DNA from 2 places in the Vibrio sp. SCSIO 43133 genome. Region 1 is predicted to be linked to the other one. Evidence: riboswitches for the same ligand, from Rfam matches in the RefSeq annotation. Region 1 holds a riboswitch; the other holds the start of a gene.
The links. A riboswitch is a leader RNA that binds a small molecule or an ion and turns the genes downstream of it on or off. The one in region 1 is predicted to bind lysine.

Region 1 (15,302 bases):
GCTAGAATCTAGGTAACAGATAGGAGAATTACTGTGAGTGCAAAATTTACCCATATTGCTTGGCAACAAACTGACATCACAGCTAGTGAGAAGTTAGTACTATTAAAGTTAGCGGATATTTCTGGCAATGATGGGAATGTGGCTTTTGCACTGTCAGATGTTGCTAAAGAGTGCTTACTTGGAGAGTTTGGACTAGCAGATGTGCTCACTGCGCTTGCGAATAAAGGGTTGTTGACCAAAGGTCAGGTTGAATCTACCCCCCAAGGGCAAAGGCACTACTTTACTTTGGCGAGTTCTGAACCAAATCGATTGCCAGTGATTGAAACCTCAAGTGCCGCTCCAGTTGTCCGTCAGCCATCTCGCGTTACGACGATGCAAGAATCGAGTGCTCCAGGTTGGGCGGTACCCTCCTTTGATCTCTATAAAGTACCGCCGAATAGCAGAGACAGCGTATGGCAAAACTTTGTACGTGAACATGGGACGAACACCACGAACATCACTCGTTTGGCGCGTCAGCTAGAAGATTGGCTAGAATACTCGAAACGCTCGGGAAGTTTACAAGCGGTGATTGGCGAGCAGCAACCCAATTATCGTAAGGATAAAAGTAGTGGGTTTTCTTCTAGTAAGAAAGAGTCGCAGCCTGCCACCAACAGCCAATATTTATCAACTCATGATCTCAATGAGTTTGAAATACCAGACTGGGCGTCGCAGACGATCGCTTTTTCTCGACTTGAGATTGATCCTAACTTGTTCTGGGAAAAGTTTGTGGTTTACTACAAAACCCGAGCAAATGAGTACACCAATGTCACTCAAATGCTTAATAAACTTCGATTGTGGATTGTTAACGAGAAACAAGCGGAAGATCGACGTAAGCAAGCAGAAGAAAGACGTCGCCAATCTTACCAAACGTCAAATAAGTCTGGTGATGTGAGTCCTTCAGAAGAGTTTCGTGAGTACTTACGAGGACAAGGTAAGAATCCGAATTTTTAAGACTCGCAACGTGCGCACTTTACATAGGTAATAGACATGAGTAACAGCAATAAGCCAAAAAACGTTGATTTTGGCACAATGGAAAAGAAACTCAGAGAAATGGGGGTCAATGGTAGCCTTGAGCATTTAAAGGCTTCTAATGCTGTTACTCCAAAAGTTGATAAGGGTCGCCGTGAGCCGCAGTCGACTCAAGTCTCAACGACAACTTCGCCATCGTCTCAGGCTTTAAGCATCAACGAGGTCGAACAAGAACGTCAACCTAGTGACTGGTGTAACTATATATTCGGTACATTACTGAGTATTTATGAGTCGACGTGGATTAAGTCTTACGGGCGACGCCCAACAGGACGTTTTCTCGATTTTGCAGATAGCTTAACGGAAGCGGAGTTAATGCGTGTCATGCAGCATTGCCGAGAGAGACTTCAAGCTGGCGAAAAATGGCCACCTATTATGGGTGAATTGACATTGCTCAAGACTCAGCTTACAGAATCAGAGTCTTTGGAAGCTTTGAATCGTGTTGTTAATAAAGAGCCCAATAATCAACTGGAAAAGTGGATTATGCAAAACAAAGGCTATGAGCTTCGTCGATTGCCACAATCTCTGATTGTCCGTCGCTTTAAAGAGTTTTATCGTGAGGCGATGAGCTTGCAAGAGAAGGGCAAGTTAGTGACAGAAGTGCCAAAAGGCCTTGCTCAGCACTCTGTGAAAAACCTCGTTGATCTCAAGCGAGAAGAGTTTGAGCAGCAACATGGTAAATCGCTAGATCCTAGAATTGCGGCTATTCTTAGTAATCGCGAAAAAGAGCAAGAGTAGCGTCCCTCAATAGAAAAGGCGCTAGTTTACAAATTTATTATTTGGTCACACTTTAATAATAATTAGATGAATTAGCGCACGAAGTTCTTTAAACTCGCTGAGTGTTTTACAGTCAGTTGCAGTTGGATTGTGGCAAGTATCAAGATTTCAGTGGACCGAATTCAGCCTGGGCTTCATGTCCGGCTTCCCCTCAAATGGAATGACCACCCGTTTCTATTTAATGTTTTTAAGATTAAATCAGAAGAGCAGGTACACATTATTAAGCAGTTAGGGGTGAAGTACGTCCACGTTAACCCTGATTTAAGTGATGTTTTACCGCTCCCTATTCAACAAGCCTCTCAAGAACCTAATGCTTATGTTCAAGCAAGCTCGGATCTACTCTGGGAAGAAAAGCAAAGGCGTATAGAACAACTAAGCGCTTATCGAAGAAGAGTTTCTCGTTGCGAAAAAGAGTTTGATCGCTCTTTGGCTCGAATTAGAAATGTCATGGCCAAACTCAGAAGTCGGCCAGAACAAGCGACGAAAGAAGCACGTTTGTTAGTAGATGATATTGTCGATACTCTCTTATCTGAAGATGAAGTGACCTTGCATTTAATGGGCAGTAAAAGTGAATTTGAAGACATCTACTTTCACAGTTTAAATGTTTCGGTGCTGTCTATGATGATTGCTAAAGCAAGGGGATTAGAGGCCGAGGAGATCAAACTAGTAGCGCTTTCTGCACTATTTCATGATATTGGTAAAGTGAAGATTCCACCGGCAATTTTGAGAAAAACTACGCCGCTCACGGAGCCAGAAGCTAACTACCTAAAACTTCACACTAAGTATGGTAGCAACATCGCTGGCATGATGGATACACTGCCTCAAGAAGTCATTACCGTCATCGAACAACATCACGAGTTGTTGGATGGCAGTGGCTACCCGTTAGGTCTCAAAGGCAATGAAATTGATGCGTTCGCACAAATAATTTCTGTTGCCAATGCGTTTGATAACCTATGTCATCACCAAATACCGAGTGAGAAAAAGATTCCTTTTACCGCCTTGTCTTATCTATATAAGCATACAAAGGCGTTGTATAACCAAGAAAACCTAAACATTCTTATTAAGTATATGGGGGTGTATCCTCCTGGTACGGTAGTCAAACTCTCTAATGAGATGGTCGGTCTCGTCGTTTCTATTAATAGTGGTAATTTACTGTGCCCGAATGTACTCATCTACGATCCTACCGTACCTAAACTGCAAGCTCCCATCATTCCACTTGAAGAGAAGGAGCTGAAAGTGGAGTCAGTGATTCACCCTGATAGGCTGCCAGAAGAGATTCGGGAATACTTAAACCCACGAGCTCGAATTTCTTACTACTTTGAAGACAATAACGCTCATTAGTTACTATAGAATTCGTACGTGTAACAGACATCTGAGGCTTTACCAAGATGCAATATGGGGTAAGTTAAAGGATTAATGAGTGAAAAACGTTCTGTTTTAGCCATTATTGGTTAATAAAGTTACAAATGACCTATTTTTAAAGATTTTCTTTAAAAAACGCTTGCCAATGTGATCCGGATCTCTATAATGCGTCCTCACTGGCACGGCAGAGCCCACAAGGGTTCAAGGCAAGAGTCAGTAAGGCGTTCAGCTAATAAGATGGTCTTCTAGTTAGATTTGAAAAAATCAAAAATAATTAGAAAAAAGTGTTTGACACTGAGAATCATCTCGCTAGAATAGCCGCCTCTTCAAACGGAAAGCGAAACGCAGAGTTCTGAAGAGAATGTTCTTTAACAATATAAACCTATCAATCTGTGTGGGCACTCGTTGATGATAATCAAATTAGATACTTCTGTATCAAATTAGGTTTCAATGAAACGAAGTGACCATTGAGTCGAAAGACTCAGCACAGTCAATTCAAACATTACTTTATGTAATGTTCAGTATTCATTGAGCCGACAAAATCTTAAATTGAAGAGTTTGATCATGGCTCAGATTGAACGCTGGCGGCAGGCCTAACACATGCAAGTCGAGCGGAAACGAGTTAACTGACCCTTCGGGTGACGTTAACGGCGTCGAGCGGCGGACGGGTGAGTAATGCCTGGGAAATTGCCCTGATGTGGGGGATAACCATTGGAAACGATGGCTAATACCGCATAATGCCTTCGGGCCAAAGAGGGGGACCTTCGGGCCTCTCGCGTCAGGATATGCCCAGGTGGGATTAGCTAGTTGGTGAGGTAATGGCTCACCAAGGCGACGATCCCTAGCTGGTCTGAGAGGATGATCAGCCACACTGGAACTGAGACACGGTCCAGACTCCTACGGGAGGCAGCAGTGGGGAATATTGCACAATGGGCGCAAGCCTGATGCAGCCATGCCGCGTGTGTGAAGAAGGCCTTCGGGTTGTAAAGCACTTTCAGCAGTGAGGAAGGCGGGTACGTTAATAGCGTGCTCGTTTGACGTTAGCTGCAGAAGAAGCACCGGCTAACTCCGTGCCAGCAGCCGCGGTAATACGGAGGGTGCGAGCGTTAATCGGAATTACTGGGCGTAAAGCGCATGCAGGTGGTTCGTTAAGTCAGATGTGAAAGCCCGGGGCTCAACCTCGGAACTGCATTTGAAACTGGCGGACTAGAGTACTGTAGAGGGGGGTAGAATTTCAGGTGTAGCGGTGAAATGCGTAGAGATCTGAAGGAATACCGGTGGCGAAGGCGGCCCCCTGGACAGATACTGACACTCAGATGCGAAAGCGTGGGGAGCAAACAGGATTAGATACCCTGGTAGTCCACGCCGTAAACGATGTCTACTTGGAGGTTGTGGCCTTGAGCCGTGGCTTTCGGAGCTAACGCGTTAAGTAGACCGCCTGGGGAGTACGGTCGCAAGATTAAAACTCAAATGAATTGACGGGGGCCCGCACAAGCGGTGGAGCATGTGGTTTAATTCGATGCAACGCGAAGAACCTTACCTACTCTTGACATCCAGAGAAGCCAGCGGAGACGCAGGTGTGCCTTCGGGAGCTCTGAGACAGGTGCTGCATGGCTGTCGTCAGCTCGTGTTGTGAAATGTTGGGTTAAGTCCCGCAACGAGCGCAACCCTTATCCTTGTTTGCCAGCGAGTAATGTCGGGAACTCCAGGGAGACTGCCGGTGATAAACCGGAGGAAGGTGGGGACGACGTCAAGTCATCATGGCCCTTACGAGTAGGGCTACACACGTGCTACAATGGCGCATACAGAGGGCAGCCAACTTGCGAAAGTGAGCGAATCCCAAAAAGTGCGTCGTAGTCCGGATTGGAGTCTGCAACTCGACTCCATGAAGTCGGAATCGCTAGTAATCGTAGATCAGAATGCTACGGTGAATACGTTCCCGGGCCTTGTACACACCGCCCGTCACACCATGGGAGTGGGCTGCAAAAGAAGTGGGTAGTTTAACCTTCGGGAGGACGCTCACCACTTTGTGGTTCATGACTGGGGTGAAGTCGTAACAAGGTAGCCCTAGGGGAACCTGGGGCTGGATCACCTCCTTATACGAAAGATTATTGCGATGAGTGTTCACACAGATTGATGGTTTGGGTTTAAGCCCAGAGCATAGCTCTTTAACAATTTGGAAAGCTGACGAATAACATTTGATTAATGTTATTCATTTAAAAGTTCTCAAATCCTAATCGAAAGATTAGGTACCAACACACATTCAAGTGTTCTTGGGAATTACGAAAGTAATTCATATTTGAGTCCGGCAAAATCGAGTCTGCACATGTATAAAAATGCAGACAACTTTGGTTGTTTGACCGTTTGCTTTCACTTTTCAAAAGTGAAGACAAATAGAAAGACCCTTTGGGGTTGTATGGTTAAGTGACTAAGCGTACACGGTGGATGCCTTGGCAGTCAGAGGCGATGAAAGGCGTATTAACTTGCGATAAGCTCAGATTAGGTAGTAAAAACCTGTGAGTCTGAGATTCCTGAATGGGGAAACCCAACTGCATAAGCAGTTATCGCTGAGTGAATACATAGCTCAGCGAGGCGAACCGGGGGAACTGAAACATCTAAGTACCCCGAGGAAGAGAAATCAACCGAGATTCCGAAAGTAGCGGCGAGCGAAATTGGATTAGCCCTTAAGCTTTTAATGAGACAGGTGAAGGCTCTGGAAAGTGCCGCGATACAGGGTGATAGCCCCGTAACCGACATCTCATCATCAGTGAAATCGAGTAGGGCGGGACACGTGATATCCTGTCTGAATATGGGGGGACCATCCTCCAAGGCTAAATACTACTGACTGACCGATAGTGAACCAGTACCGTGAGGGAAAGGCGAAAAGAACCCCTGTGAGGGGAGTGAAATAGAACCTGAAACCGTGTACGTACAAGCAGTAGGAGCACCTTCGTGGTGTGACTGCGTACCTTTTGTATAATGGGTCAGCGACTTATATTCAGTGGCAAGGTTAACCGTTTAGGGGAGCCGTAGGGAAACCGAGTCTTAACTGGGCGTTCAGTCTCTGGATATAGACCCGAAACCAGGTGATCTAGCCATGGGCAGGTTGAAGGTTGAGTAACATCAACTGGAGGACCGAACCGACTAATGTTGAAAAATTAGCGGATGACTTGTGGCTAGGGGTGAAAGGCCAATCAAACCTGGAGATAGCTGGTTCTCCCCGAAATCTATTTAGGTAGAGCCTCGGACGAATACTACTGGGGGTAGAGCACTGTTAAGGCTAGGGGGTCATCCCGACTTACCAACCCTTTGCAAACTCCGAATACCAGTAAGTACTATCCGGGAGACACACGGCGGGTGCTAACGTCCGTCGTGGAGAGGGAAACAACCCAGACCGCCAGCTAAGGTCCCAAAGTATAGCTAAGTGGGAAACGATGTGGGAAGGCTTAGACAGCTAGGATGTTGGCTTAGAAGCAGCCATCATTTAAAGAAAGCGTAATAGCTCACTAGTCGAGTCGGCCTGCGCGGAAGATGTAACGGGGCTAAGCTATACACCGAAGCTGCGGCAATGTGTTTACACATTGGGTAGGGGAGCGTTCTGTAAGCCGTTGAAGGTGGACTGTAAAGTCTGCTGGAGGTATCAGAAGTGCGAATGCTGACATGAGTAACGATAAAGGGGGTGAAAAACCTCCTCGCCGGAAGACCAAGGGTTCCTGTCCAACGTTAATCGGGGCAGGGTAAGTCGACCCCTAAGGCGAGGCCGAAAGGCGTAGTCGATGGGAAACGGGTTAATATTCCCGTACTTCTTACAATTGCGATGGGGGGACGGAGAAGGCTAGGTGGGCCTGGCGACGGTTGTCCAGGTTCAAGTGCGTAGGCTTAAGGTTTAGGTAAATCCGGACCTTTTAAGGCTGAGACACGATGTCGAGCTACTACGGTAGTGAAGTCATTGATGCCATGCTTCCAGGAAAAGCCTCTAAGCTTCAGATTGTAAGGAATCGTACCCCAAACCGACACAGGTGGTCGGGTAGAGAATACCAAGGCGCTTGAGAGAACTCGGGTGAAGGAACTAGGCAAAATGGTACCGTAACTTCGGGAGAAGGTACGCTCTTAGTGGTGAAGTCCCTCGCGGATGGAGCTACCGAGAGTCGCAGATACCAGGTGGCTGCAACTGTTTATTAAAAACACAGCACTGTGCAAAATCGCAAGATGACGTATACGGTGTGACGCCTGCCCGGTGCCGGAAGGTTAATTGATGGGGTTAGTTTTCGGACGAAGCTCTTGATCGAAGCCCCGGTAAACGGCGGCCGTAACTATAACGGTCCTAAGGTAGCGAAATTCCTTGTCGGGTAAGTTCCGACCTGCACGAATGGCGTAATGATGGCCACGCTGTCTCCACCCGAGACTCAGTGAAATTGAAATCGCTGTGAAGATGCAGTGTACCCGCGGCTAGACGGAAAGACCCCGTGAACCTTTACTACAGCTTGGCACTGAACATTGAGCCTACATGTGTAGGATAGGTGGGAGCCTTTGAAGCGAGTACGCCAGTATTCGTGGAGGCAATCTTGAAATACCACCCTTGTATGTTTGATGTTCTAACTTGGTTCCCTAATCGGGAATGAGGACAGTGCCTGGTGGGTAGTTTGACTGGGGCGGTCTCCTCCCAAAGAGTAACGGAGGAGCACGAAGGTGGGCTAATCACGGTTGGACATCGTGAGGTTAGTGCAATGGCATAAGCCCGCTTGACTGCGAGAATGACAATTCGAGCAGGTGCGAAAGCAGGTCATAGTGATCCGGTGGTTCTGAATGGAAGGGCCATCGCTCAACGGATAAAAGGTACTCCGGGGATAACAGGCTGATACCGCCCAAGAGTTCATATCGACGGCGGTGTTTGGCACCTCGATGTCGGCTCATCACATCCTGGGGCTGAAGTCGGTCCCAAGGGTATGGCTGTTCGCCATTTAAAGTGGTACGCGAGCTGGGTTTAGAACGTCGTGAGACAGTTCGGTCCCTATCTGCCGTGGGCGTTGGAAGATTGAAGGGGGCTGCTCCTAGTACGAGAGGACCGGAGTGGACGAACCTCTGGTGTTCGGGTTGTGTCGCCAGACGCATTGCCCGGTAGCTAAGTTCGGAATCGATAACCGCTGAAAGCATCTAAGCGGGAAGCGAGCCCTGAGATGAGTCTTCCCTGGCGCTTTAAGCGTCCTAAAGGGTTGTTCGAGACTAGAACGTTGATAGGCAGGGTGTGTAAGCGTTGTGAGGCGTTGAGCTAACCTGTACTAATTGCCCGTGAGGCTTAACCATACAACACCCAAAGGGTTTTGATGGACTCAAAGCAAGAACTTTGAATGTGTATTTAGACTTTTAAACAGTTTTCCAGATTTTTTGCCTTCAGTTTTTGATAAAAGCTGAAAGTAAAAGCAGAATTTGCTTGGCGACCATAGCGTTGTGGACCCACCTGATTCCATGCCGAACTCAGAAGTGAAACGCAATAGCGCCGATGGTAGTGTGGGGCTTCCCCATGTGAGAGTAGGACATCGCCAGGCTTTGAACAACATCTGTTTAAAGCACGATTAAGATAAGACTTTAAATAGACCACTGCGGAGTGGTAGTTCAGTTGGTTAGAATACCGGCCTGTCACGCCGGGGGTCGCGGGTTCGAGTCCCGTCCACTCCGCCACTTATTAGAAAACCCGATGCGAAAGCGTCGGGTTTTTTATTGCCTGAAGATATCCTATCTAACTCTTTATACTGTTCTATCTGATATAAAAAAGCCCCGTCTAACGACGAGGCCATTTCATTCGACCATTGCTATCCTTCAAATAGCTCTTCATGAAGTGCTTTAACGGCTTGTTTTGCTTCGTTTTCATCTAATAGGAAGCATAAGTTATGTGGGCTTGCACCGTAGCAGATCATACGAATATTAAACTCATCCAGAGTATCGAATACTTCAGCGGCAGAGCCTTTTGTCTCACTCATGTTGTTACCAATCAGCGCGACGAGGCTTAATCCTTGTTTGACCTCGACTGTACATAGCTGCTCTAGTTCTTGTTGAGCTTGAGCAGGAAGTTCTGGTGCACCGCCACACGTATCAGTTTGATCAAGTGTAAGTGAAACACTGACTTCTGAGGTAGTGACCAAATCAACAGAGATTTTGTGTTTTGCCAATACGGTAAAGACGTCCGCTAAGAAACCATACGCTTGGAACATTTTAGGGTTACGCAGTGTTACCATAGTTTGATTGTTACGTAGCGCCAATGCCCTAAATAGCGGCGCGCTTTCTACGGATTGTCGTACCCAAGTACCACCTTCCTGTGGTGCTTTTGATGAGCCGACAAACACAGGGATTTGGTGACGTAATGCTGGTAAAAGTGTTGAAGGATGTAGGATCTTCGCACCAAAGTTCGCCATTTCGGAGGCTTCACTAAAGCTGATTTCTGGAATAGGGCGTGCATTCGGAGCAATACGAGGGTCCGTTGTATAAATTCCTGGGACATCAGTCCAGATCTCTAACCCCGCAGCTTCTACCGCTTCTGCGATAAGTGCAGCACTATAATCACTGCCACCTCGGCCAAGTGTTGTGGTTTCACCTTCCTCATCAGAACCAATAAAGCCTTGAGTGACAACTACATGCTGCTGACAAAGTGGGATAAGCTTCTCATCGGCTAATTGCTTAGTCGCTTCTAGATTTGGTTCGGCTTTGCCGTAGTCACTATCCGTTTTCAGGACATCGCGAATATCAAAACGCACAGCGTCGACCCCGCGCTCTTGCATTAATCGAGTCAAAATATGAGTCGACATTCTCTCACCACACGCTACTAAGTGATCAGTGAGCTTTGCCGATGTTGCAATAGAAGCAGCCTCGGATAACGTCGCAACTTTTTCAATTAGTGCTTCAACACGCTTCTCGATAGATGAGGTGTCTTTGAGCTGCGACATAATGTCAGTATGGATAGCTCTAAGTCTATTGATGAGCTCAGATCGGTGTGCTTCGTCTTTTACTCCATTTGCCAACTCAACCAAAATGTTGGTGACTCCAGAGCATGCACTGCTTACAACCAGCTTCGTTTGTGGGTTATTTTCGATGATCTCAGCACAACGGCTCATGGCTTCGAAGTTGGCGACGCTTGTTCCGCCAAATTTAGCTACATTGAATGCGCTCACAGTAATTCTCCAGGACTTCCAGTAGTAATAATAAGGTTGGTAACCCAACATCCGATGTTTGAAGAGAAAAATAGAGCGGAGGAATCCGAATAAAGAATGGACCTCAGAAGCTCTTCACCAATCACTTGGTGACAGTTAAAGGGATTCAGCCCGTTCAACCGACAAACTTAATCCTGCAAATTGAGTTCATCTCGGCACTGCTCCCCATCAGTAACATGTATAGAAGTTGCGGCTTCACATGATTACCTGCCTGGGCAGTGCTCCTCTTCCGCTGTAGCTTTTTAGTGGTTGCTACAGATAGTGTGTTTATTCAACGTTTTTGAGCGTAAAAAGTCAATGAAGATTCACAATTTAACCATAAAAAACTGAGTGGTTGGATGTTGCAAAAATGTTGATTTTTATTCCGTTGTGGAACAGACTGAATTTCCTTAGGATATTTTACTTATTACTACAATAAATCATTAAAGGATTGCCCATGACTATTTCTAGCTTTGTGCCCCCTCACCGTACGTTAATGGGGCCTGGCCCATCAGATATTTACCCACAAGTATTGCAAGCCTTGAGTCGTCCAACGATAGGTCACCTAGACCCGCTCTTCATCGGTATGATGGATGAACTTAAAGAGCTGCTCAAGTATGCATTTCAGACACAAAATGACTTCACAATCGCCGTTTCAGCGCCCGGTAGTGCTGGTATGGAAACATGCTTCGTAAACCTCGTTGAGCCAGGCGACAAAGTTATTGTCTGTCGCAATGGTGTGTTTGGCGAACGTATGCGAGAGAATGTGCTTCGCTGTGGTGGTGAAGCTATTGTCGTAGAAGATGAATGGGGTGCGCCTGTTTCTGTGGCTAAAGTAGAGCAAGCGATCGCCGAGCATCCAGATGCAAAAATAGTAGCGTTTGTTCATGCTGAGACATCCACTGGAGCTGTAAGCGATGCGCAGGCTCTAGGTTCGCTTGCTAAGCAAAACGATATGCTGACTATTGTTGATGCTGTGACATCTCTAGGTGGGGTGCCTTTATTGGTGGATGAATGGCAACTAGATGCAGTTTATTCCGGAAGTCAGAAGTGCTTATCCTGTGTGCCGGGATTATCACCAGTCACGCTTTCTCCAGCGGCCATCGAGGTAATTAAATCTCGCAAAACGACCGTTCAGAGTTGGTTCCTCGATCAGAGCTTGGTTTTGGGCTATTGGAGTGGAGAAGGGAAGCGCAGCTATCACCACACCGCGCCAGTAAACAGTTTGTACGCATTGCATGAGTCGCTAGTCTTACTCAAAAATGAAGGACTAGAGAATGCATGGCAGCGCCATAAAGACATGCACTTGTTGCTCAAAGAAGGACTAGAACAGCTTGGGTTGAGCTTCGTTGTTGAAGAAGGCAGCCGATTACCTCAGCTTAATGCTGTTTACTTGCCGGAAGGTGTTGACGATGCAGCAGTGCGCTCTCAGCTTTTAGAACAGTACAACTTAGAAATTGGTGCGGGTTTAGGTGCGTTAGCTGGTAAAGCATGGCGAATTGGTTTGATGGGGTATGGGGCCAGAAGAGAGAACGTTGCCTTATGTCTTAAAGCACTTGAAACGGTCTTGAAGTAATTCTTGAAATAATAGTTGTTAGCCAATAAAAAACCGAGAGCTAGGCTCCCGGTTTTTTATTATATGGATTTAGCTAAGCTTAAAGCGCGGCAATAGTTTGCTTTTGCTCTTCCAGTTTAACTAACATCTCTTTGTAACCTTCAAGTTTCTCACGTTCTTTCGCAACAACTGCTTCAGGTGCTTTCGCGACAAAACCTTCGTTACCAAGCTTGCCTTCGATACGTTTTACTTCACCTTGTGTCTTAGCGATTTCTTTCGCTAGACGATCCAGTTCTGCATCTTTATCGATTAGACCAGCCATAGGAATCATAAGCTCAGATTTACCAACCAGTGCTGTAGCACATGCTGGAGTCTCTTCGCCAGCTGTCAGTACTTTGATGTCTTCAAGCTTAGCAAGAGAGACAAGAACTGCTTTGTTCGCTTCTAGGCGAGCGGCGTCTTTATCGTCAGCAACTTTAAGCATGACGTCTAGCGCTTTACTTGGAGCAATATCGTACTCAGCACGTAGGTTACGGATGCTAGTGATGAATGCTTTCACCCACTCAATATCGTCAAGTGCTTCTTGGTTGAAGTTTGCTTCTTCAAACTGAGGAAGCGCTTGAAGCATGATCGTATCACCTTCAACACCATCAACAATAGGTTTGACGCTCTGCCAGATCGTTTCAGTGATGTATGGTAGTACTGGGTGAGCTAGACGCAGTGTCTTCTCTAATACAGTGATCAGCGTGCGACGCGTACCACGTTGCTGAGCTTCGTTACCTTTCCATAGAACGGGTTTAGTCAGCTCTAAGTACCAGTCACAGAATTGGTTCCAGATGAACTCATAAATGGTATTTGCAGCCATATCTAGACGGTAGTTGTCGATGTGACCGTTGAACTCTTTTGCAGCAAGTTCAAACTGAGACTCGATCCACTTGTCTGCAAGTGAATATTCAATCTCACCACCGTTGAAACCACAATCTTGATCTTCTGTGTTCATAAGCACGTAACGGCTTGCGTTCCATAGCTTGTTACAGAAGTTACGGTAACCTTCTAGACGCTTCATATCCCAGTTGATATCACGACCAGTAGATGCCATTGCTGCAAGAGTGAAACGAAGTGCATCAGTACCATAAGGTTCGATACCATTTTCGAATGTCTTACGAGTGTTCTTTTCAATCTTCTTCGCTAGTTGAGGTTGCATCATGTTGCCAGTGCGCTTCTCTACTAGAGACTCAAGGTCGATACCATCAATCATATCGATTGGGTCAAGAACGTTACCTTTAGACTTCGACATCTTGTCGCCGTTTTCGTCACGGATTAGACCCGTAACGTATACCGTCTTGAATGGTACCTGTGGTTTGCCGTTTTCATCTTTACAGAAGTGCATGGTCATCATGATCATGCGAGCAACCCAGAAGAAGATGATGTCGAAACCTGTAACTAGTACATCTGATGGGTGGAAAGTTTTCAGGTCATCAGTGTTTTCTGGCCAGCCTTGAGTACCGAATGTCCACAGTGCAGATGAGAACCAAGTATCAAGAACGTCGTCGTCTTGACGCAGAACAACAACTGGCGCTAGACCATTGTTCTCACGCACTTCCTCTTCGGTACGACCTACATAAACGTTACCGTCGTTGTCATACCATGCTGGAATGCGGTGACCCCACCATAGCTGGCGAGAGATACACCAGTCTTGAATGTCACGCATCCAAGAGAAGTACATGTTTTCATATTGCTTAGGCACGAATTGGATTTCGCCATCTTCAACTGCTTTGGTTGCTGTCTCTGCTAGAGGTGCAGTACGAACATACCATTGGTCAGTTAGCATTGGCTCAATTACCACGCCACCACGGTCGCCATAAGGTACGGTCAGATCGTGATCTTTGATTTCGTCCAGAAGACCAAGCTCTTCGAACTCGGCAACGATAGCTTTACGAGCAGCGAAACGCTCCATGCCATGATATTTAGCTGGAAGCTCTGTTGAATACGCATCGCTTGCTTCACCATTTGTGGTGAATACTTCTGCTGCGTCACGAATATCTGCATTGAACGTTAGGATGTTGATCATTGGCAACTGGTGACGTTTACCAACTTCATAGTCGTTAAAGTCGTGTGCAGGTGTGATCTTCACACAACCCGTGCCTTTTTCCATATCAGCATGCTCGTCACCTACGATTGGAATACGACGGTCTACGATAGGAAGCAGGATTTCTTTGCCGATAAGATCTTTATAGCGAGGATCTTCAGGGTTTACCGCAACACCAGTATCGCCCAGCATAGTTTCTGGACGAGTAGTTGCGACAACAATGTAGTCTTTACCTTCTGCTGTTTTTACGCCATCAGCTAGAGGGTAGCGGAAGTGCCACATGTGGCCTTTCTTGTCTTTGTTTTCAACTTCTAGATCAGAAATCGCTGTGTGTAGCTTTGGATCCCAGTTAACTAGGCGCTTACCACGATAGATAAGATCATCTTCGTATAGACGAACAAAGACTTCTTGAACGGCATTAGATAGGCCGTCATCCATAGTGAATCGCTCACGATCCCAGTCTACAGATGCGCCTAGACGGCGAAGCTGTTTAGTAATTGTGCCGCCAGACTCGCCTTTCCATTCCCAGATCTTGTCGATGAAAGCTTCACGGCCATAATCGTGCTTAGTCTTGCCTTCTTCAGCGGCAATCTTACGCTCAACGACCATTTGAGTTGCGATACCAGCGTGGTCAGTACCTACTTGCCAAAGGGTGTTTTTACCCTTCATACGCTCGGCACGGATTAGCGTATCCATGATGGTGTCTTGGAATGCATGACCCATATGTAGGCTACCAGTGACGTTCGGTGGCGGGATCATGATGCTGTATGATTCTTTAGTCGTGTCACCGTGAGGCTTAAAGTAGCCTTTCTCTTCCCAAGTCTTATACAGAGCTTGTTCGATAGATTGTGGGTTATATGTCTTTTCCATAGCTTTCTGGATACTTACTTTAATCTGTGAAAGAAATTTGCCAAACCTTATAAATAAACGCAGGGAAATTAACGCTTACTTATAAGGATTGACCTTGATTAGGATTCTGAATGTTGAATCTCAATGGTTTGAAGCTGATAGCCCGCTTGACGGTAAATTTTATACCTTTCTCGCGCAGTTTGCTTAGCTTTTTCTTCGCAAGGGACGAAGTCTACCACTTGACCAAAGGACTGCGCAAAGGTTGCGTGACTATTCGCCAAATTTATTGCTAGTTGCCTATTCCAACTGGGTTTAAGGCCCTCATGACCAATCTCTACCGGCGTGCCATTTTTAGGTCCTTCGCCAATGAGATTGTGGGCAATAAATTGTTCGGGAGTCACTTGCCAGAAATACTCAGCCAACA
Region 2 (15,302 bases), 1.5 Mb from region 1:
CGAGAACTTCGTCTGCAAATTCTAAAAATGCCTTGAATTTGATTTCTTTGTTACAAAGGATATCTGGGTTTGGTGTACGACCTGCTTTGTATTCTGCTAAGAAATACTCGAATACATTATCCCAGTATTCTGCTGCAAAGTTGATCGTATGTAGGTGGATACCTAACTTATCACAGACCGCTTGTGCGTCGGCTAAATCTTCCGCTGCAGTACAATATTCCTCATTATCATCTTCTTCCCAGTTCTTCATGAACAGGCCTTCTACTTGGTAGCCTTGCTGTTTCAGAAGGTAGGCAGAAACAGAGGAGTCTACACCGCCGGACATACCGACAATCACTTTCTTTTGGCTGTTATCAGACATGTTAAAATACCACCTATATCAATTGGACGCAGATTCTAGCAGAAACCGAAGGCGCAATACAGATCCGCGAACTAAATCACACTTTCTAGGAGCATGAATGTTTGTACAAATAGAGTGAAAAACAAGGTCAGTGATAAAAAAAATTGTAGCGTAAACGTTTGCTAAGGTTGCCTATGTTGCCGAGGTAAACTATACAGAGTTAGAATTGTCGCCCTTACATTCCTGTTACGAAGATATCCTTATGAAATTCCCCGGCCAAAGAAAATCGAAGCATTACTTTCCGGTTCACGCTCGTGACCCATTAGTCAGCCAATCTCAAACTAGCAAAAAAATGTCGAGAACCCATATTATCGGTATTGACCAAACACTAGTTGATATAGAAGCGCGCGTGGATAGCAGTGTTATTGAGAAATTTGGACTGAGCAAAGGGCACTCTTTGGTTATTGATGACCAAGCAGCTGAAAATCTGTATAACGAATTGAAAGAGCAAGAGCTTATTACCAATGAATTTGCTGGGGGCACAATAGGGAATACATTACATAACTTTTCTGTGTTGGCAGATGACAAATCGGTATTGTTAGGTGTAATGAGTGCTGATATCCGAATCGGTAGTTATGGCTATCGATATCTATGTAATACTTCTAGCCGTATGGACTTAAACTATTTACAAGGCGTTGATGGTGCCATTGGACGTTGTTTTACGTTAATTACTGAAGACGGCGAGCGAACTTTTGCAATTAGCGAAGGTCAAATGAATCAACTTCGTGCTGAGAGTATTCCTGAGAAAATTTTTAAGAAAGCCTCAGCGTTGGTATTAACAGCCTATTTAGTTCGTTGCAAAGATGGCGACCCAATGCCGGAAGCAACCATGCAGGCAATAGAATATGCGAAGAAATACGACGTACCTGTGGTATTAACATTGGGAACTCGCTTCGTTATTCAAGATGATCCGGAATATTGGCAAGACTTTTTGAAACAGCATGTTTCGGTTGTCGCTATGAATGAGGATGAAGCTGAAGCATTAACAGGTGAAAAAGATCCATTGGCTGCTGCGGATAAAGCACTTGATTGGGTTGATCTTGTTTTATGTACTGCTGGACCAATCGGTTTATTTATGGCTGGTTATACAGAGGATGCTGCCAAAAGAGAAACTTCGTTGCCATTATTACCAGGGTGTATTGCTGAATTTAACCGATATGAATTTAGCCGACCTGCTATAAAATCTGCATGTGAAAATCCTACAAAAGTTTATTCACATATTGCTCCTTATATGGGTGGGCCAGAAAAAATCAAGAATACCAATGGTGCGGGCGACGCAGCTTTATCTGCATTACTGCACGATATGGCAGCGAATAAATACCATAAAGAAAATGTGCCAAACTCAAGTAAGCACCAACACCCATACCTTACTTACTCTTCTTTCTCACAAGTATGTAAATACTCAAATCGAGCAAGCTATGAAGTGCTGGTTCAACATTCTCCACGTCTTTCTCGTGGTCTGCCAGAGAAAGAAGATAGCCTTGAAGAGGCATATTGGGAACGATAATAAAAAAGCGCCGAAAGGCGCTTTTTTTATAAATCTAATATTACTTAAAGATATTAGATTTCGAATTCTTCTAGAGATTTACCTGCATCTAGAGCAGTTTGGATTGCAGAAGGCGTACGACCTTGACCAGTCCAAGTCTTTTCAGCGCCACTAGCGTCTACATATTTGTATTTTGCTGGACGAGGAGCACGTTTACTCTTCGCTTTACCTTTAGATTCACCAGATAGCGCAGCGATAAGATCTTCAACGTCAATACCGTCTTGAGCAATCATTTGAGCGTACTCGCTTAATTTAGCTTCGCGTGCTTCTTTCGCTGCTCTTTCTTCTGCTTCCGCTTCTTGTCTTTCACCAACAACAGTAGTCAGTTTTTCTAGTGCTTCTTCTAGTTGTTCTAAAGTTAGCTCACGAGCAAATGCACGTAGGCTACGAATATTTAGTAGAGTTTTGGTTAATTCAGACATGACAGTTCCCATGAGATTATTATTTGGTTCGGATTAATAATAAACAGCAAATATTGAATTGACAATATTTTCTTAGTGGATAAGAGAAGAAATATAATAATTCTTACAAAAACCTGATAATAGACGACGATAGAAATACATAGTGGTGTATATAGCAGGTGAAATTAGAACATTAATAATTACTAAACCTTAGTATGAACTACACAAAAGTCGGACTTTGAGTGGATTTTGTTGCATATTGTACTAAGTGTGGTTAGTTAGACATATAGTTTATTTGTAAGTATTACGAAATTGATTGAGTTCGATATAAATGAACTTCTATAAAATTAAGTTGTCAGTGATGGTCGTTCAAAAAATGTTTATCTCTGAGTAGTTAATGGGTGATTTGAACCCTGCGTTATAACTAAACCGCAACACTGTTTACAAGGTGATAGCAACATTCATGTTGCAATTGATGCTTTGGTAAGTACAATGACGTCCACCTAATGCAAAAGTAAGAACATTCTTTCAACATGCTAACGCATAGTAGTGAATGATTTTTCTTTTGATGTAGAGGCGCGACTGCGAAAAGTCCTTGTCGTTGGGGTGATGCCAATGAACGACAAAAAAAGGCGCTGTCGCCGAAGTGAGAGTTGAATATCAAGCACTCTCGCTGGGGTTGTATCCGAAACGAACAACACTGCCATAGTCTATTATATTGTTAAACTATGGAGCGCTACTGTAGGGTTGGGAGAAGTGTTCACTTCCCTTTCGCTTAGTTCAACGTTTGCGTATGAACTTATAGATACGCATGTCTGCAGTAGATCTCTAACCATAATTAAAACTGGTTTTTGAAGATCATGAATTTAATCGATTTTGCTTCGTCACCATTATCACTGCTACCGCCGATCGTAGCTTTGAGTTTGGCGATTATCACACGTCGCGTTTTGCTTTCCCTAGGTGTAGGTATTGTATTAGGCGCTTTTCTACTCAACGATTACTCGGTAATGAATGCTGCAGGCTATGTCTATGACACAGTATCTGGCGTTGTTATTGAAGATGGTGGTCTAAACACTTGGAACATGAGTATCGTTGGCTTCCTATTGCTACTCGGTATGATGACGGCGTTATTAACGTTGTCAGGTGGTACTAAAGCGTTTGCTGAGTGGGCACAAGCACGCGTGAAAAGTAAACGTGGCTCAAAGCTTCTTGCTGCATTCCTTGGTGTGTTCATTTTTGTTGATGATTACTTCAATAGCTTAGCAGTTGGCGCGATTTCTCGTCCTGTTACTGACCGCTTTTACGTATCGCGCGCTAAGCTTGCTTATATTCTAGATTCAACGGCTGCTCCTATGTGTGTGCTTATGCCAGCTTCGAGCTGGGGTGCATACATTATGACTATCGTCAGCGGTATTCTTATCTCACATGGTATTACTGAATACTCAGCGATTGGCGCGTATGTTCGCCTAATTCCAATGAACTTTTACGCAGTATTTGCACTATTAATGGTGTTCGCTGTTGCTTGGTTCCAATTAGATGTCGGCCCAATGCGTAAGCATGAGCTTCGTGCAAAACAAGGTCTTGGTTTTGACAAAGATAAAGAGAACGATTCTGCTGAAGCTCATGAACTGAATGAAGAGTTGGATATTAAAGAAAGCGACTTTGGTTCAGTTTCAGATCTGATTCTACCTATTGTTGTCCTTATAGGAGCGATGGTAGCAGCGATGATCTTTACTGGTGGTCAAGCTCTGGCGGCAGATGGCGTTGCATTTAATGTTCTTGGTGCATTTGAGAATACGGATGTTGGTACTTCTTTAATTTACGGTGGTTCTGCTGGTTTATTAACAGCGGTCTATACCGTCGTGAAACAGAAGCTTTCTGCGGCTGATATTGCAACAACCATGTGGATTGGTGCTAAGTCGATGTTCGGCGCAATCTTGATTCTGTTCTTTGCATGGTCTATCGGTTCTGTCATTGGCGACATGAAAACAGGCGCTTACCTATCGTCAACTGTACAAGGTAATATTGATGTCCATTGGCTACCAGTTATTCTGTTCATGCTTTCTGGTCTTATGGCATTTTCGACCGGTACATCATGGGGTACATTCGGAATTATGTTACCAATCGCAGGTGATATGGCGGGTGCAACGGATATCGCAATGATGCTTCCAATGCTTGGTGCGGTATTAGCGGGTTCAGTATTTGGTGATCACTGTTCACCAATCTCAGACACGACCATCTTGTCATCGACAGGTGCACGCTGCAACCATATTGACCACGTGTCTACGCAGTTGCCATATGCATTGTCAGTGGCATTTGTTTCTTGTATCGGCTTTATTACATTGGGTATGACAACGTCGGTAGCACTGTCATTCGGTGCTGCAACAGTGACGTTTATACTTGTCTGTTTCATTCTTTCTGCTCTATCTAAAGCAAGAATGGCTAAAGAAGCGAATGCGTAAATAAATTGCTTTAATATCAAGGAGCCTACCAAGGCTCCTTTTTTTATGTCTTTTGGCCTACTTTTGCCGTTATTCGTAATAACAAATCATACTTGTTGGCGAGTACGAAAAAAAATTCGCTGATCTGTAAAATAGTGGTTGAAAATCATAATGAGCTTCGTTAGTGTGAAGGTACAGACACAAAGGACCTAAACATAAGTATGCTAAATTTTGATATGAACATTCATCATCACCATCATCACCCAGCTTAATCTTTCGGGAGATGAACGCATACCCGAGAGATAGGTAAAACTCTCGGAGGTTCGATTTAAGATTTAAAGAATTAAACCCTCGGGAGACCAAAGCTCCCGAGGGTTTTTTCGTTTTATAATTTAAAATCAATATCTTGTACAGGGATACAGCAATGCAAACACAACGCCTAAGAATCGCAATACAAAAGAAAGGTCGTCTTAGCAGAGAAAGCCAAGACCTACTAAAAAAATGCGGAGTTAAGTTCAACGTAATGGGTGAGCGTCTTGTTGTTCACTCGTTAAATATGCCAATCGATCTACTGTTGGTACGTGATGACGATATCCCTGGTTTGATCATGGATGGTGTCGTCGATCTTGGCTTTATTGGTGAGAATGAGCTAGAAGAAGTTCGCTTAGACCGCAAAGCACTTGGTGAACCAAATGAGTTCGTAACGCTTCGCCGTCTTGATTTCGGTGGTTGTCGTTTATCTATCGCCATCGACAAAGATGAAACGTACAACGGCCCGCAAGATCTAGCAGGCAAACGAATAGCGACCACTTACCCACAATTACTGAAAGCTTATATGGATGAGCAAGGTGTAGACTTCAGTACTTGTATGCTTACAGGGTCGGTCGAGGTCGCGCCGCGAGCTGGTTTAGCGGACGCTATTGCCGACCTTGTTTCTACAGGGGCGACACTGGAAGCCAACGGATTAAAAGAAGCAGAAGTTATCTTCCGTTCTAAAGCAACGCTGATTCAGCGCAAAGGCGAGTTCGATGCCGATAAAGAGGCACTTATAGAGAAGCTACTAACTCGTATGCAAGGCGTTCAGCAAGCGAAAGAGTCTAAATACATTATGCTGCACGCACCAGTCGCAAAACTTGAGCAAATCAAAGCGCTTTTACCGGGTGCAGAAGATCCGACAGTATTACCTCTATCTTCGGATAAAGAGCGTGTGGCGGTTCACCTAGTTAGTACAGAGAACTTGTTCTGGGAAACTATGGAACAGCTGAAAGAACTTGGAGCGAGTTCTATTCTTGTGCTACCGATTGAGAAAATGATGGGGTAAGGCCATGAGAACTGTAGTTTGGCAATCATTAAGTCAGTCGCAACAAGAGTCTATTCTTGAGCGTCCTGCGATTACTGAAGGCGCAAATATTACTTCTGCGGTATCGGCGGTTATCGAGCAAGTACGTAGCGAAGGTGATAAAGCGCTGCTAGATCTTACAGAAAAGTTTGATCGAGTTCGACCTGACTCAATTCGAGTCTCTAACGAAGAGATTGAAGCTGCATCATCGCGTCTCTCTGAAACAATGAAACAAGCGCTGGAGCAAGCGTATTCTAATATCGCTAAGTTTCACAAAGCTCAGCGTCCGGAACTACTGCGAGTAGAAACTCAACCAGGCGTTGTCTGTGAACAAGTGACTCGTCCTATAAATACGGTTGGACTGTATATTCCGGGCGGTAGCGCACCATTACCATCAACCGTGCTTATGCTAGGGGTTCCAGCTCAGATTGCTGGTTGTCGTAAGGTGGTATTATGTTCCCCACCGCCTATTGCGGATGAAATCCTTTATGTTGCCAAGCTATGTAAAATCGATGAAGTATATAACGTCGGTGGTGGTCAAGCCGTAGCGGCGATGGCGTATGGCACAGAGAGCGTTTCAAAAGTAGATAAGATCTTCGGTCCGGGCAATGCCTATGTTACCGAAGCCAAGCGTCAAGTGAGTAATGATTTCCGTGGAGCAGCGATCGATATGCCTGCTGGCCCATCTGAAGTGTTGGTTATTGCCGACGAAACAGCGGATGCTGACTTTGTCGCGGCCGATCTACTAAGCCAAGCTGAACATGGTCCAGATTCTCAAGTAGTGCTTGTCACTCCATCTCCAGTGATTGCAGACCAAGTAACAGAGGCGGTGAATAAACAGCTTAAGCAACTGTCGCGTGCTGATATCGCGCAGCAAGCATTAGGCTCAAGTCTCATTATTATCGCTGAGTCGATCACTCAGTGTGTGTCTATTTCAAACTACTATGGCCCTGAGCACTTGATTGTTCAGACTAAAGCACCACGTGAACTGTTACCGCTACTTGATAACGCAGGTTCTATCTTCTTGGGCGATTGGTCACCAGAGTCTGCGGGCGATTACGCTTCAGGTACTAACCACGTACTGCCGACTTATGGCTACACTCGTACTTATTCAAGCTTGGGCTTAGCTGACTTTTCGAAGCGAATGACGGTACAAGAATTAACTGCCGATGGGTTACGAAATCTGGCTCCGACGGTTGTCACTATGGCCGAGGCCGAAGGGCTGGATGCGCACAAACGTGCCGTGACCATTCGTGTCGAGAAGCTTGCGCAGGAGAGTAACTAATGGAAAAGCTCGCTCGTAAACAAGTTCAACAGCTAACGCCATATATGTCAGCACGACGTATTGGCGGTAGCGGTGATATTTGGCTCAATGCTAATGAATCACCATTTAATAATGAATATAAAACAGACTTTGCACGTCTTAATCGCTACAGCGAATGTCAGCCTAAAGCGCTAATCGAAGCCTATGCGGCATATGCTGGTGTCAAACCAGAACAAACACTGACTTCTCGTGGTGCTGACGAAGGCATTGAATTACTTATTCGTGCTTTTTGTGAGCCGGGTGAAGATAGCATCTTATTCTGTCCGCCGACCTATGGCATGTACGCCATCAGTGCTGAAACCATTGGTGTTAACCGTAAAACGGTACCCTTGACTTCTGATTGGCAACTCAATCTGCCGGAAATCGAAGCCAATTTAGATGGCGTCAAAGTACTGTTCGTTTGTAGCCCAAACAACCCAACGGGTAACTTGGTTAAGCGTGAAGACATTATCGCTTTATTGGAGATGACCAAAGATAAAGCTATTGTTGTCATGGATGAAGCGTATATCGACTTTTGTCCGGAAGCGTCAACCGTTGATTTGTTGGCCCAATATCTGAACTTAGCCATCTTACGTACATTATCAAAAGCCTTCGCTTTGGCTGGTCTTCGTTGCGGATTTACGCTTGCCAATGAAGAGCTAATCAACGTACTGCTTAAAGTGATTGCACCATATCCGGTACCAATCCCTGTCGCGGAAATCGCGGTGCAAGCCTTATCGGAACAAGGGTTAGCGCGCGCTAAGTTCCAGGTGCTGGATCTCAATGCCAATCGTGCCTACCTACAAGCAGGTTTATCGACCTTACCAGGTGTTACCGTATATGAAGGTTGGGGTAATTATCTACTCGTTGAATTTGCTAATGGCGATGAGCTATTTAAAGCAGCGTGGAATACGGGAATTATTCTTAGAAATTCACCGATTGAAAACAGTGTAAGAATCAGTGTTGGTAATCGTGACGAATGTGAGAAGACATTGTCATTTATTCGCAATCAACTAGAACAAACAGCGGCATAAGCTAGCCATCAAGAAAAGGATTTATAAAGTGAGCAACCAACAGAAAATATTATTTATAGACCGTGATGGTACGTTAATTGTTGAGCCTCCAGTGGATTTTCAAGTTGACCGTTTGGATAAACTCAAACTCGAGCCGTTTGTTATTCCAAGTTTATTGGCTCTGCAAGACGCAGGGTACCGCCTTGTGATGGTGACTAACCAAGACGGTTTAGGTACTGCTAGCTATCCTCAGGAAGACTTTGACGCTCCTCATAATATGATGATGGAAATCTTTGAGTCTCAAGGCGTTAAATTTGATGATGTTTTAATTTGCCCGCACTTTGATGAAGACAACTGTTCATGCCGTAAACCAAAACTTGGTTTGGTTAAAGAGTATCTTCAAAGTGGCAAAGTGGATTTCAAAACCTCTGCTGTGATTGGTGACCGACAAACTGATCTTCAGCTAGCTGAAAATATGGCGATTCGTGGAATTCAGTACAATCCGGAGACCATGGGTTGGCCAAGAATCTTAAAAGATTTAACGGTAAAAGCACGTACAGCGGAAGTAATTCGTACTACCAAAGAAACGGATATCAAGGTATTTGTAAACCTTGATGAAGCGGGTGGTAATGAAATCTCAACTGGCATGGGCTTTTTCGACCACATGCTTGATCAAATTGCCACTCATGGCGGTTTTCAGATGAAGTGCATTGTGGATGGCGATCTGCACATTGATGACCACCACACTATTGAAGATACCGCTTTGGCTCTTGGGCAAGCTTTGAAAGAAGCGCTGGGTGATAAGCGCGGTATCGGTCGATTTGGCTTTAGCTTGCCAATGGATGAGTGCTTGGCGCAATGTGCCTTAGATCTATCTGGTCGCCCATATCTTAAATTTGATGCCAAGTTCTCTCGTGAGCAGGTGGGGGACTTGTCTACAGAAATGGTCGTTCACTTCTTCCGATCTTTGACTGACACGCTCGCATGTACACTTCACTTATCTTCTTCTGGCGATAATGATCATCACATCATTGAGAGTTTGTTTAAGGCCTTCGGCCGTACACTGCGTCAAGCCATTAAGGTAGAGGGTAACGAGTTACCAAGTAGTAAGGGAGTCTTGTAATGGCCAGCAGCAAACAGAATGTAGTCATTATTGATACCGGTTGTGCTAACGTCTCGTCAGTAAAGTTTGCTATTCAGCGTCTTGGCTACGATGTTGTTATTTCTAAGGAGCCTCAAGTGGTTCTGGGTGCTGACAAGCTGTTTCTGCCAGGTGTAGGTACGGCAAGTGAAGCGATGAAAAACCTTCAAGAGCGCGATCTTATCGAACTGGTCAAACAGGTCGAGAAACCAGTACTTGGTATTTGCTTGGGTATGCAGCTGTTGGGCAAGCTTTCACAAGAGAAAGGCCAAAAGGCGGACGAGCTTGTTGAATGTTTGGGCCTTTGTGAAGGTGAAGTAAAACGTCTGGAAACAGGAGACTTACCTCTTCCTCATATGGGGTGGAATACCGTGAAGGCTGTGTCTGGCAATCCGCTGTTTCAAGGGATTGAAGAGGGTGAATACTTCTATTTCGTGCACAGTTTTGGGATGCCCGTCGGCGACTACACCATTGCTGAATGCGAGTATGGCAAACCGTTTAGTGCTGCGATACAAAGTGGCAACTACTACGGCGTACAGTTTCACCCAGAGCGCTCGTCCAAAGCAGGCTCAAAACTGATTCAAAACTTCCTAGAGTTAGTGTAATTCCTGACTAACAAGAAGTTATCGATAGAATTTATCGGCTTCACACGGTCGTGAGGCTTTGAAGGAAATGATTGTGATTATTCCAGCATTAGATTTAATTGAAGGACAAGTGGTTCGTCTATATCAAGGCGATTATGGTCAGGTTACTGAATATAAGGTCGATCCGATTGAGCAGTTCAACCTCTACCATCAAGCCGGAGCAAATTGGCTACACCTTGTCGATCTGACTGGCGCGAAAGACACATCAGCGCGCCAGCTTGATTTAATTGCCAAACTACTAGCAGGAACGCCAGCAAACATACAGATTGGTGGTGGTGTGCGCACTGAGCAAGATGTAGTTGATCTGCTTGAGGCTGGTGCTCAACGTGTTGTAGTTGGTTCGACAGCGGTTAAGCAACCAGAGTTGGTTAAAGGGTGGATGGAAAAATATGGCGCAGAGAAAATTGTGCTAGCACTCGATATTAACATCGATGAAACCGGTACACGCAAAGTCGCCATCTCAGGTTGGCAAGAAGACTCTGGCGTCACCATTGAAGCGTTAATTAATGATTATCTAACAGTGGGCTTAAAGCATGTGCTGTGCACTGATATTTCACGTGACGGCACATTAGCAGGTAGTAATGTCGAACTCTATGTAGACCTGTGCAAGCAGTACCCACAAGTGCAGTTTCAGTCTTCAGGTGGTATCGGTAGCCTTGCCGATATTGAAGCACTAAAAGGCACGGGCGTATCGGGCGTGATTGTTGGCCGAGCGTTATTAGATGGTAAATTTACCGCAGAGGAGGCATTCCAATGTTGGCAAAGCGAATAATTCCTTGTTTGGATGTCCGTGACGGTCAAGTGGTGAAAGGCGTTCAGTTTCGAAACCACGAGATTATTGGTGATATCGTTCCGTTAGCTGCGCGTTATGCAGAAGAAGGTGCAGATGAGTTAGTCTTTTATGATATCACTGCCTCAAGCGATGGCCGTGTAGTGGATAAAAGCTGGGTAGCGCGAGTGGCAGAAGTGATTGATATTCCATTCTGTGTCGCTGGTGGTATTAAGTCTGCTGAAGATGCGGCACGTATCTTAGAATTTGGTGCTGATAAAGTATCAATCAACTCGCCAGCTTTGGCTAACCCTGAATTGATTACCGAGCTTGCCGACAAGTTTGGTGTTCAATGTATTGTCGTCGGTATCGACTCCTACTTTGATAAAGAAACGGGTAAGTATCAGGTGTATCAATTCACCGGTGACGAATCACGTACTAAAGCCACTAAGTGGGAGACCCGCGACTGGGTTCAAGAAGTGCAAAAGCGCGGTGCAGGGGAAATCGTACTTAATATGATGAACCAAGATGGGGTGCGAAATGGCTATGATATCGAGCAGCTTAATATGGTTCGCGAAGTGTGTAAGGTGCCTCTCATTGCTTCTGGCGGTGCGGGTGCGATGGAGCACTTTGCAGAAGCGTACAAAAAAACCAATGTTGATGGTGCGTTGGCCGCCTCCGTATTCCACAAGCAGATCATCAATATCGGTGAGCTTAAGCAATATCTAAAACAACAAGGTGTGGAGATCAGACTATGAGTGAAGCAGCAGTAGCGCTCACCGAGCGTATCGACTGGGAAAAAGTAGATGGTCTTGTACCTGCTATTATTCAGGACTTTCAATCTAGCCAAGTTCTAATGATGGGATATATGAATCCTGAAGCGTTGGAAAAGACCTTAGAAACTGAGCAAGTGACCTTTTTTTCTCGCACGAAATCCCGATTGTGGACGAAAGGAGAAACGTCAGGCAACGTACTCCAACTTCGTAATATCGCTCTAGATTGTGACAATGATACAGTACTTGTCAAAGTAGACCCAATTGGACCAACGTGTCACACAGGTACGACTACGTGTTTCGATGGTGACCCACAAGAAGAGTCTCAAATGGTGTGGCTTCATCAGCTTGAGCAATTGCTTGCCGCTCGAAAAGATGCGGATCCGCAATCTTCTTATACCGCGAGCCTCTATGCTCGTGGTACCAAACGTATTTCGCAGAAAGTGGGCGAAGAGGGCGTTGAAGTCGCGCTTGCGGCAACGTCGGGTGACAAGGCGGAGCTAATATGCGAATCAGCTGACTTAATTTATCACCTAATGGTGCTACTTCAGGACCAAGGTCTATCGATGAATGATGTGGTTAATAAGCTGAAAGAGCGCCATAAATAAAACGCGATCTCTAATTTAGAAGCCAATAAGGTTTGACCTTGTTGGCTTTTTTTTTGCTGCTTTCTAAATAGTTGAGTGCCTAATCAATTTAAACTTGCGAAGCTCGTCGAGAGGTAATGGGATTATTGAAAACTTTGCAAAACCAGCCATAGTGAGAATGCTGAAAATAATACCTGTTGCGAATTGAAAAGCTGCACTCATCGACTCGGTTAGTAGCCAGTGGGTTGAAATTGCCAATGCTGAGATCGTAAGGGCAGAGAGTAAAGCCATGTGGCAATAAGGTAGAAACTCAAGAAACTGACTTGCCTTGTAGAGCATAATAAGTCGAGCTGTATAAGCGATAGTAAGCACTGCAATAACCCCCAGTAATCCCCAAATAGGTACCAACACAAAATACCCAATAACCGCGATAGTGGCACAGATGCCTTGAATCCACATTTGTGCCTTACTGGAATTGCCACTGTAGCAGCCCAAATTTAAATAATCTCCGGCGTTTTTAATTACTCCTATAACAAGAAGTGCAACAACAAGCGTGCTTGCGGATTGATAGGTGGTTGGTAGTATCAAAGTAACGAAGCTTGGTGCGGTTAGAATCATTACAGTAGCAAGCAAGATTGCAATGTTAACCCCCAGAACCGCCTTATCAGCACACTCTTGTTTACCATTAATACCGTTTAGTATCGCTACTCGATTTGGAAACCACCACAGTGCGTAGGGTTGGAGAGCAAGTCCAAGTATTAGTGCGAATTTAGCACTGACCGCATAGATAGCGAGTTGTTCCACACCAACAAAACTCGCAAGGAACCAACGATCAAGTCCATTAATCATATAGACTGATGCGCTTCCTACGAGCACAGGCAAACCAAAACTCAAAATAAGACGAGAGGAGCCCAAATAACCAAAACTCCCCATTTGACTCCATTGATACTTGAGCAAGCACATTAGCAGAAGCAAGCTAGAACAGGCTGCTGATATTAATACACCATCGATACCAAACCCTGCTTCGAGTAGAACAAAGGTCATCATCGCTTGAACGAGCGCTTTTATGACGTTAAGAATGCAGAAGCGTTTCGCCATGGCATTCATACGCATTAATGTTAACGGGATGGATATTGCACCGTCGATCATGGTTGGAATGAGCAGTAACACAATTTGGTAGCTTTCGAAGGTAACAGGCAAAGCGTGAATCAACCAGGGGAGGGATATTCCAATGAGGCTACCGCCAATGACACAAACGATGATACTCAAGGTAAAGCAGTTTGAAATAAGCTGCTGCTTCTCTGTACCTTTTGCGGTACCAATATATCGATACATCGCATCGACTATGCCAAAACTGAATAGGATAGTGCCGATATCAGCGAGTAACACTAAAGCTTCAAGTGAACCATACTCGGCGAGCGACAACTTATGCGTGATATAGGGAATCATGACGAGGGATACCCCTTTCATCATCAAGATGCCGATAGCATAATAAGCGGATTGCTTTAGTGAGTTCATGATGCCGATCTACTTGGTAGAAGGATAATGCTTTTGCAGTCTCCAAGTAGACTGCGTAAACGTCGTTTTTCTGGAGCCAAGGATAGTGAGCGTAGGCCAAGTAAGATCGCCGATAAAGGTTGGTTAAGACAACGGTGGTAGTCGGCGTATCCTTCAAGAATGCGTGCTTTTGAACTTCTTAAAGCAGATGAGGAAATGTTCCAATAAAGGTGAGCAGATGTGTACCTGTGCAAGATAGCTTCTAAAGATTTTAAGTTGCGCAACCGATTATCGTCTGTTTGAGTAGTTGAACCTTGTCTCATGACATAGCCTGCTTCAATAGAGTTCACCGCACCGAACGGGTGTTGCTCGCAAATGCGTAGCCACAAATCGAGGTCTTCTCCATATTCTAAATTAGAATCGAAGGGTGCGATGTCTCGAAAAATCTCAGCCTTAATCATTACCGTTGAAGTACCAATCACGTTATTTTGAAGGACAAACTCCAAGGCATCGTTCATCACGATATATTGACGACTGTCAGACTGAAACTGATTCCAATAACCAAAGCAATCAATTATTTCTTCGTACTGTTCGGTAACGTGTTGGTAGTTAGTAAAGGTACCTGCAAGCTCAGGGTAGCATTGATGAAAGTGGAGCTGCCTTTCTAACTTATTAGGCATCCAATAGTCGTCAGCATCAAGAAAGGCAATATAATCTCCGCTAGCTCTGTTAATTCCCAAGTTTCTTGCACCCGAAGCACCAAGACCTGACGTTGTAATTATCTGCATTCGAGAATCACTGATGCTGTTAAGGTAACCTGAGGTGTTGTCAGTACTATTGTCATCGACAACAATAACTTCAATGTCCTGGTGTGTTTGAGAGAACACACTTTCAACTGCTTTAGGTAAGTACTCAACGCAGTTATAGGTTGGAATGATGATCGAGATTTTAGCCATATCCTTAGCTCTCTTATCTGCAGCGGTATACGACAAGTAGCACTATACATGCCAAGACCGATGTTGTTTAAAAACATGTACTTATGACTAGTTGTCGCAAATTGATTGTTTTCAGTGGGCTAACAAGTGTCAGATTAGGCAAATTGATTATCGAAATGCGAATAGAGCGTTATTTAAGCGATAAATGGTTGCTTAACAAGCTTTAAGCCTTTGGTGCGTATCTTGCTTAGAACAAAAGACATAGTTAGCTTTTGGGACGGAAGAATGAAAAAAACCGCGTTCATTGCGCCTACATACCCGGTGTTGAGTGAGACTTTTATTCAAACAGAAGTAGATTCGATTAGAGCATGTGGGCACCCCGTCTGTGTGTTTGCATTTGAACTGGAACAAACGCAATCAACTTTTGATTATGATGTTATTAAAATCGGTGAAAATTTCTGTTTGTCTGCACTGGTCCAGTTTAAGTACAAAAATTTGCTAGCGGCGGTGAAG

Region 2: it holds a riboswitch for lysine, as region 1 does, so the genes downstream of both, JKJ11_RS05595 (Na+/H+ antiporter NhaC family protein) here and lysC (lysine-sensitive aspartokinase 3) in region 1, are expected to answer to the same signal.

What each region holds. Positions count from the first base shown of each region.
Region 1 is NZ_CP068024.1:3,255,432-3,270,733, reverse strand. It holds gene JKJ11_RS15295 (hypothetical protein) at 34-990, shown strand; gene JKJ11_RS15290 (hypothetical protein) at 1,027-1,803, shown strand; gene JKJ11_RS15285 (cyclic di-GMP phosphodiesterase) at 1,933-3,183, shown strand; rRNA gene JKJ11_RS15280 (16S ribosomal RNA) at 3,751-5,303, shown strand; rRNA gene JKJ11_RS15275 (23S ribosomal RNA) at 5,623-8,508, shown strand; rRNA gene rrf (5S ribosomal RNA) at 8,635-8,750, shown strand; tRNA gene JKJ11_RS15265 (tRNA-Asp) at 8,807-8,883, shown strand; gene lysC (lysine-sensitive aspartokinase 3) at 9,015-10,418, opposite strand; lysine riboswitch at 10,467-10,643, opposite strand; gene JKJ11_RS15255 (pyridoxal-phosphate-dependent aminotransferase family protein) at 10,843-11,961, shown strand; gene JKJ11_RS15250 (valine--tRNA ligase) at 12,041-14,899, opposite strand; gene JKJ11_RS15245 (DNA polymerase III subunit chi) at 14,998-15,302, opposite strand, start outside.
Region 2 is NZ_CP068024.1:1,143,177-1,158,478, forward strand. It holds gene mnmA (tRNA 2-thiouridine(34) synthase MnmA) at 1-361, opposite strand, end outside; gene JKJ11_RS05585 (inosine/guanosine kinase) at 603-1,907, shown strand; gene JKJ11_RS05590 (H-NS family histone-like protein) at 1,961-2,368, opposite strand; lysine riboswitch at 2,911-3,094, shown strand; gene JKJ11_RS05595 (Na+/H+ antiporter NhaC family protein) at 3,208-4,809, shown strand; His leader region at 5,036-5,172, shown strand; gene hisG (ATP phosphoribosyltransferase) at 5,213-6,109, shown strand; gene hisD (histidinol dehydrogenase) at 6,114-7,412, shown strand; gene hisC (histidinol-phosphate transaminase) at 7,412-8,464, shown strand; gene hisB (bifunctional histidinol-phosphatase/imidazoleglycerol-phosphate dehydratase HisB) at 8,493-9,566, shown strand; gene hisH (imidazole glycerol phosphate synthase subunit HisH) at 9,566-10,189, shown strand; gene hisA (1-(5-phosphoribosyl)-5-[(5-phosphoribosylamino)methylideneamino]imidazole-4-carboxamide isomerase) at 10,263-11,000, shown strand; gene hisF (imidazole glycerol phosphate synthase subunit HisF) at 10,982-11,755, shown strand; gene hisIE (bifunctional phosphoribosyl-AMP cyclohydrolase/phosphoribosyl-ATP diphosphatase HisIE) at 11,752-12,378, shown strand; gene JKJ11_RS05640 (lipopolysaccharide biosynthesis protein) at 12,442-13,875, opposite strand; gene JKJ11_RS05645 (glycosyltransferase family 2 protein) at 13,872-14,810, opposite strand; gene JKJ11_RS05650 (glycosyltransferase) at 15,075-15,302, shown strand, end outside.